2 linked regions of the Catalinimonas alkaloidigena genome follow. The main gene of each other region encodes a partner of the protein of the gene in region 2 in a complex. Links are inferred from orthologs where the notes say so. Each region holds a gene or a part of one and is shown on either strand. Other genes may lie near its edges.

The links.
Region 1: the proteins of hisF (region 2) and hisH are in contact, whole or in part, in a crystal structure (PDB 6RU0), measured with the Thermotoga maritima proteins. The link is inferred for Catalinimonas alkaloidigena from one-to-one orthologs. Residues at the interface, in WP_004080486.1 of Thermotoga maritima: Met1, Leu2, Ala3, Arg5, Ser40, Glu41, Asp45, Glu46, Ala70, Glu71, Ile73, Asp74, Ile75, Pro76, Phe77, Asp98, Lys99, Ser122, Gln123, Glu161, Thr195, Leu196, Asn247, Arg249, Glu251; in WP_004080484.1 of Thermotoga maritima: Asn15, Arg18, Arg22, Arg117, Leu118, Pro119, His120, Met121, Gly122, Trp123, Asn124, Asn134, Gly135, Tyr136, Tyr138, Val140, Tyr158, Glu180, Lys181, Ser182, Ser183, Lys184, Ile185.

What each region holds. Positions count from the first base shown.
Region 1 is NZ_FNFO01000005.1:182,596-185,896, forward strand. The notes cover bases 322-3,301. They hold hisH (imidazole glycerol phosphate synthase subunit HisH), read right to left. Parts: upstream 2,131-3,301; coding sequence 1,513-2,130; downstream 322-1,512. Other genes in these bases: BLR44_RS14495 (3'-5' exonuclease), read right to left, coding at 322-398; hisA (1-(5-phosphoribosyl)-5-[(5-phosphoribosylamino)methylideneamino]imidazole-4-carboxamide isomerase), read right to left, coding at 601-1,323; BLR44_RS14510 (four helix bundle protein), read right to left, coding at 2,174-2,551; BLR44_RS14515 (bifunctional 3-deoxy-7-phosphoheptulonate synthase/chorismate mutase), read right to left, coding at 2,587-3,301. Outside these bases: more of BLR44_RS14495, read right to left, coding at 1-321. UniProt on the Escherichia coli protein: IGPS catalyzes the conversion of PRFAR and glutamine to IGP, AICAR and glutamate. The HisH subunit catalyzes the hydrolysis of glutamine to glutamate and ammonia as part of the synthesis of IGP and AICAR.
Region 2 is NZ_FNFO01000002.1:722,038-725,316, reverse strand. What follows is about bases 37-2,994. They hold hisF (imidazole glycerol phosphate synthase subunit HisF), read right to left. Parts: upstream 1,915-2,994; coding sequence 1,159-1,914; downstream 37-1,158. Other genes in these bases: BLR44_RS06505 (sensor histidine kinase), read right to left, coding at 1,987-2,994; hisIE (bifunctional phosphoribosyl-AMP cyclohydrolase/phosphoribosyl-ATP diphosphatase HisIE), read right to left, coding at 563-1,162; BLR44_RS06520 (hypothetical protein), read right to left, coding at 252-497; BLR44_RS06525 (penicillin acylase family protein), read right to left, coding at 37-86. Also shown: more of BLR44_RS06525, read right to left, coding at 1-36; more of BLR44_RS06505, read right to left, coding at 2,995-3,279.

The sequences.
Region 1 (3,301 bases), on a different replicon or contig from region 2:
GTGCAAAACCGGGGCGTTTCTTTGATGATGTTTTTGAGCCCGGCGCGCCGAAACCCCATCTCCAGCATGCGCTGGTCGAAGTCCATGTAATGCGCCACCATCATGGGTTTGTACTGCCGCAGGTCCGAATACAGCGCCCGCAACGCCTTCCGACGCGCAATTCCCTTTTCCTGCGCCACCGCCACCGAAATGCCGTGAATCCGCTCCGACTTCCGCTCAATGTCGTAATCGTCCGGTTTGATCAGGTAATTCCGCGCCTTCACTTCCTTCCCGTCCCGGGTGAAGATCACCCACGCGACCTGCACAATGTAGGGCCACTCCTCCACCCGGCGGCTGTCCCAGTGCTTGGGCCGCCCGGACGTTTCCGTGTCCACAAAAAGCAAGTACTCCGGAATCATGTGGTGAGTATGGTGAATTGGTGGTGTGGTGAATGAGTGGATTGGGGGTTTACCTATTTACCGGAGTAATGTCACCCTGAAAGGGTCTTATTGTTCAAATAAGGTGCTGAATCGTTTGTGTGCAAAATCCTTCGTTTGGCTCAGGATGACAATAATTGCAAACGCCTAAAAAGCAATTTGACATTTATTCATTTTTAATCTATCAACTCGCAATCCAGGGAGCCAGGTCTTTCAACTGAATGCGCCCTTCGTAGATGGCCTTGCCGACGATGACGCCCCATACGCCAACTTCTTCCAGTTCCTCCAAGTCTTTGAGGGAGCTGACGCCGCCGCTGGCAATCACGTGTAGGTCGGGGAACCGGTCACGCAATTCCTGATACAAATGGATCGAAGGGCCCTGCAACAGGCCATCCTTCGCGACGTCGGTACTGATCGCGTAGCGCACGCCGCGTTCCTGGTACTCCTCCAGAAAGTCGAAGATGTGTCGCCCGGACGATTCCTGCCAGCCACTCACGGCGATTTTCATGTCACGCGCGTCCGCTCCCAGGATGATTTTTTCCGGTCCGTACTCCTTCAACCAGCGCTCAAACGTGTCGGGTTCCCGCACGGCGATGCTGCCGCCCGTAATCTGTTTTGCCCCACACTCAAACGCAATCCGCAGGTCGTCATCGGACTGGATGCCCCCACCGAAATCGATGTGCAATCCAGTTTTTGAGGCCAGTCGTTCGAGCACCCGGTAGTTGATCACCCGCTTTTCGCGTGCGCCGTCGAGGTCCACCACGTGCAGGCGTTGCAGTCCGGCGTCTTCAAACCGCAGGGCCATGTCGAGCGGATCGGCGGCGTATTCTTTCTTTTGCGCATAATCGCCCTGCGTCAGGCGAACGCACTTACCGTCGATGATGTCGATGGCGGGAATGATGTGCATGGGGGAATGGATTACAAATTGAAACTTTCAGGGGGCAAATTAAGCAACGCTTTGTACTCTTATCCTGTCACCTCGAACAACGTGAGAGATCTCCTAGCTTTTGGACCGAGATCTCTCCCGATGGTCGCGATGACAAAGTGTTGGGCAGGTCGTTATCCGGTTTCCGGATCTCCTGACTTCGGTGCTCCGTCAGACCAACTCTTCCTGTTTGAGTTCGACGAAGTTTTTGAGAATCTGCGCCCCGACCAGTCCACTCTTTTCGGGGTGAAACTGCGCGGCATAGAAGTTGTCTTTGTGCAGCATGGCCGAGAACGGCACGATGTAGTTGCAGGCGGCCATGGTGTAAGAACTCATTTCGGCATAATAGCTGTGTACGAAGTAGACGTACGCCGGAATTTCAATCTCGCGTAACAAGGGGAAATCCGCGTCAGCCGCAGGCGAGATGGTATTCCATCCCATGTGCGGCACCTTCTGCCCCGCCTCGTCCGGCCGAAACCGCTTCACTTCCACGTCGAAGATGCCGAGACACGGCGTGTCATTCTCTTCCGAATGGGTACACATCAGTTGCAACCCCAGGCACACGCCCAGTACCGGTTGCGTCAGGGTGGGCAGGAGTTGGTCGAGTCCCTTTTCCCGGAGGTAGCCCATGGCGGTGCTGGCCTCCCCCACCCCTGGAAAGATCACCCGGTCGGCCGAGCGGATCACCTCTTCTTCGTCAGACAGAATCGGCTCAATGCCCAGGCGTTCCAGGGCGTACTTCACCGACTGTACATTCCCCGCGTTGTATTTAATGATGACGGTTTTCATGTGGAATTAAAGATTACAAATTGTCAAATTGTCAAATTGCAAATTAGCTTTCTTTCGTCCGTTGGTGCAGGTAGCGGATAAAACCCGCTAATTGTCTCGACAGGCCGATTAGTCTTTCGTACAGGCGTTCATACGCTTCGTTGCCGATTAGCCCCCCTTCCTTCAAAACGTAAAGTTGGCTGCGTAACTCGCCACAGGAGCCTTTCGCGTAGCGAAGAAAGCGAATAAAATCCCCATTGTTATCATACTCAAATCCTTCGGCAATGTTGTTTGAGATGGAAGACGCCGCACGACGAATTTGATCTTTCGCACCGAAATCATTCTTCAATCTTCCTATCTCCGAAAGCTGGTACATTTCAACCGCTACTTTTGCCGCGTCCTGCCAGATTTGGAGATCCTCAAAACGTTCGATCTTTGCCATTGCACAATCTGCAATTTGTCATGTGCAATTTGTAATCAGAACTCTTCCCGCAGTTGATAGGCTTGGCGCATGCGCTGGTAGAGGCGGCTGGCTTCGTCGAAATTGAGGGTTTGCTGGCCATCGGAGGCGGCCTCTTCGGGGGTGTCGTGGACTTCCACGATGATGCCGTCGGCACCGGCCATGACGCCCGCCAGGGCCATCGGTTCAACAAACTCGCGGATGCCAATGCCGTGTGACGGATCGACGATCACGGGCAGGTGCGACTTTTCTTTCAGAATTGGGACAGCATTGAGGTCCAGCGTATTGCGGCTGGCGGTTTCGTAGGTACGGATGCCCCGCTCGCACAGGAGGATCTTCTCGTTACCGCCGGAAAAGACGTATTCGGCCGACTGGAGCAGTTCGTCGAGGGTGCCGGAGAGACCGCGTTTGATCATCACCGGTTTGTCGACCTTTCCGAGTTCGTCGAGTAAGTTAAAGTTTTGGGTGTTCCGCGCGCCCACCTGGAAGACGTCGACGTAATCGAGCATGTCCGCGATTTGAGAGGGCTGCATCACTTCGGTGATGATTTTGATGCCGTTCTGGCGGCAGATGTCGTAGAACATTTTGAGGCCGTCCAGCCCCATCCCACGAAACGAGTAGGGCGAGCTACGCGGTTTGTAGACGCCCCCGCGCATGATCTTCACGTCGTTGTCAAGCAGGTGCGTCACCGTCCGCTCAATCTGTTCCTCACTTTCAATGGAACACGGCCCC
Region 2 (3,279 bases):
GCGGTGGCCGAAGCTACGGTTTCGGCGTTCTGCCAGAAACCCGCAAAGGGATTCAGGAAATAGCCCAGAGGCGGAACTGAGCTCATCCGAGTACTCAGTACAAAGGCCACCATAAAGGTGAGAAGCATGACGAGGATAAACCTGAATAGCTTCATGTAGTCGCAGCGATTTGTGTACGCCCCTGTGGAGCAGCGGAAGCAAAGGCCGCTTCACCGGGCACTTCCCATCCAGGGTCGCTTAAACAATGTGATTTACGATGCACTGCGTTGCCGGTTTCGGAGTTTATAAAACACGCGGTTCACCACGCTTTCGCCCAACGCAGTCAGCCCCAGCACCACTGCCGACAGACTGGTCAGCCCCACGCCCGCCCATTGCGCAAACGCGGCCTGATTCATGCGCAAGTGGATGGCTTCTACCAACAGCCCGAGCCCAATGCCGACCAACAACAGTCCCGTCAGGCCAAACAGCAGCCAACGCTGAAAGTAGTTTTTCTTCATAAAGCAGTAGGTTCTTTGCCTGAAAGTACTACTTACCTCCCACTCTGCCTAGAAGAACAACCTATTTATCGACGATGTCGGGCCTCCAACACGGCCAAAACTTCGTTTAAATCTATCTCTTTTGCTTCCAGCAAGACCAAAAAGTGAAATAGCAGGTCGGCCGCCTCGCCTTTGAACAAATCGTCGTTCTGGTCCTTTGCTTCAATCACCAGCTCGACCGCCTCTTCGCCCACTTTCTGAGCTACTTTGTTGATGCCCTTCTGAAACAGCGAACGGGTGTAGGACTTTTCGTTCGGGTTGTGTTTTCGGTCGCGGATCACCTGCTTGAGGTAATCCAGAAAAGCCGTGCCGGTGCTCTGGTTGGTTTCGTCAAAACAGGTGTCGGCCCCGGTATGGCAGACCGGACCGACCGGATCGGCCTTGATCAGGAGGGTATCGCCATCGCAATCGGCGCGTATGTCGCGCACCTGCAAAAAGTTGCCGGATGTTTCGCCTTTGGTCCAGAGGCGCTGTTTGGAACGGCTCCAGAACGTCACCTTCCCTTCTGCCTGCGTCTGGTCCAGAGCGGCCTGGTTCATATAACCCAACATCAGCACCCGGTGCGTGGTGGCATCTTGCACAACGGCGGGGACCAGTCCGTCTCCTTTACTAAAATCGATATTCACAAGCGTACTGCAATGTTTTCTCGGCGAAGGTACTCCTTGAGGCCTGGGATTTCAATTTCTTTGAAGTGAAAAATACTCGCGGCCAGTGCGGCATCGGCGCAGCCGTCCTGAAAAACCTCTTTGAAATGTTCCATCGTACCGGCCCCGCCCGACGCAATGACGGGAATCTGCAACCGCCGGGAAATCTCCTGCGTCAGTTCCAGCGCAAATCCGGCCTTGGTGCCGTCGGTATCCATCGACGTGAGCAGAATTTCGCCGGCGCCCCGTTCTTCTACTTCTTGTGCCCAGGGAATGGTCCGCTTTTCGGTGGGCGTCCGGCCGCCGTGGGTATGCACGATGTGCTCTCCGTCGACATAGCGGGTGTCGATGGCCACGACGACACACTGAGAGCCAAACTCTTGCGCCAGCTCGTTGATCAACTCGGGGCGGCGCACGGCCGATGAGTTGATCGAGACTTTATCGGCACCGGCGTGCAACAGGGCGGATACGTCTTCGACGGTGCTGATGCCCCCGCCTACGGTGAAAGGAATGTTGATTTCTTTGGCCACCCGACGCACCAGCTCTACCAGGGTACGTCGCTTTTCAACCGTCGCGGTGATGTCGAGAAACACCAATTCGTCGGCGCCTTCTTCCGCATAGCGCGCGCCCAGTTCGACCGGGTCGCCCGCATCACGCAGGTTAACAAAATTGACGCCCTTTACAGTCTTACCATCTTTTACATCCAGGCAGGGGATGATGCGTTTAGTCAGCATAAGCCAGCGGGGAAAAGCCAAAGATACGGGTTGCCGCAGTTAACGCCCAAAAAGTTCGTGCATGGGCGCGGATCAGTGCCCGTTTTCGGAAGGTTGCACCAGCGGCAACTCAATGTAGAAACGAGTGCCCACGTTCTGCTCCGTCTCGAACCAGATGCGCCCTCCGGCGTGCTCGACGCCACGTTTGGCCACAGCCAGTCCGATGCCGGACCCCGCATATTTTGTACTGAAGTTGGGAATAAAGACTTTTTCCTGAATGGCGTCCGGAATGCCGGTACCGTTGTCGGCCACTTCGATGATCACACGTTGTTTCCGGCAACGAAGCCGAACCCACACTTCGGGCTTGCGCTCCTGCGGCACCGACTGCAGGGCATTCAGGATCAGATTGGTCAGCGTCCGCCCCATCAGTTGCTCGTCACCTATGACCCAACAGGCCTGTTCGGGTAAATCGACGTGCACCTGGCCGGAAGCTTCGTTTTCGTACAAGTCGACCGTTTTCTGCACCACCGCTTTCAATTCGAACATTTCGGTCTTGGGAACGGGCATTTTGGCAAAGGCTGAGAACGACGTGGCGATGTCGTTCAGGGTATCGACCTGCGCCAACAGCGTATTGACGGCTTTCTTCGACATCTGCCGTAGTTCTTCGGCCTCCCGGTCGCCTAACGCCCGGTCCAGGTACTGGAGGGTGAGTTTCATGGGCGTCAGTGGATTTTTGATCTCGTGGGCTACCTGCCGCGCCATTTCGCGCCAAGCCGACTCTTTCTCGCTCCTCGAAAGCGCTTCCCGGCTTTCTTCCAGCTTCACAATCATGCGGTTGTATTCATCCACCAACAGTCCGATTTCGTCGCGCGTGTGCCATTCGAGCGGCTCGTTGCGGTCCAGCGTGGTCCGTTGCAGCTTCCGGGTAATCAGGCTGAGGGGTTCGGTCAGGAGCTGCGAGGCAAAATACGAGAGCACCAGCAGAGCCAGGAAAATGGCCGTAAAGATGTTCAGCATCATGCCCACCAGGTCGATAATTTGTCGGTCCAGTTCGGCCTTCGACTCAAAGAAGGGAATACTCAGCACCCCCAGCAACTGGCCGGTTTCGTACGAGCGCATGCCTCGGTAGACCGAGCTGTAGTTCAGTGTGCCGACCTGCTCCTGCAATACGACGTAATTCTGATTGTGCTCCACTACGGTCGCCATCGCCTGCGGGCTGAGGTAACGTGCCAGCAGATTTTTTTCGTAGATCATCGGCTGGGTCGAGACAATCAACCGTCCGTCGGTATCGAACAGGTTCAGATCCGTTTCGGTGTTGCGCGCGATGTCGAGTAGCAGTGAACCCAGCGCTTCCGCACCGATCACACCGGTTTGGTACTGTTCCAG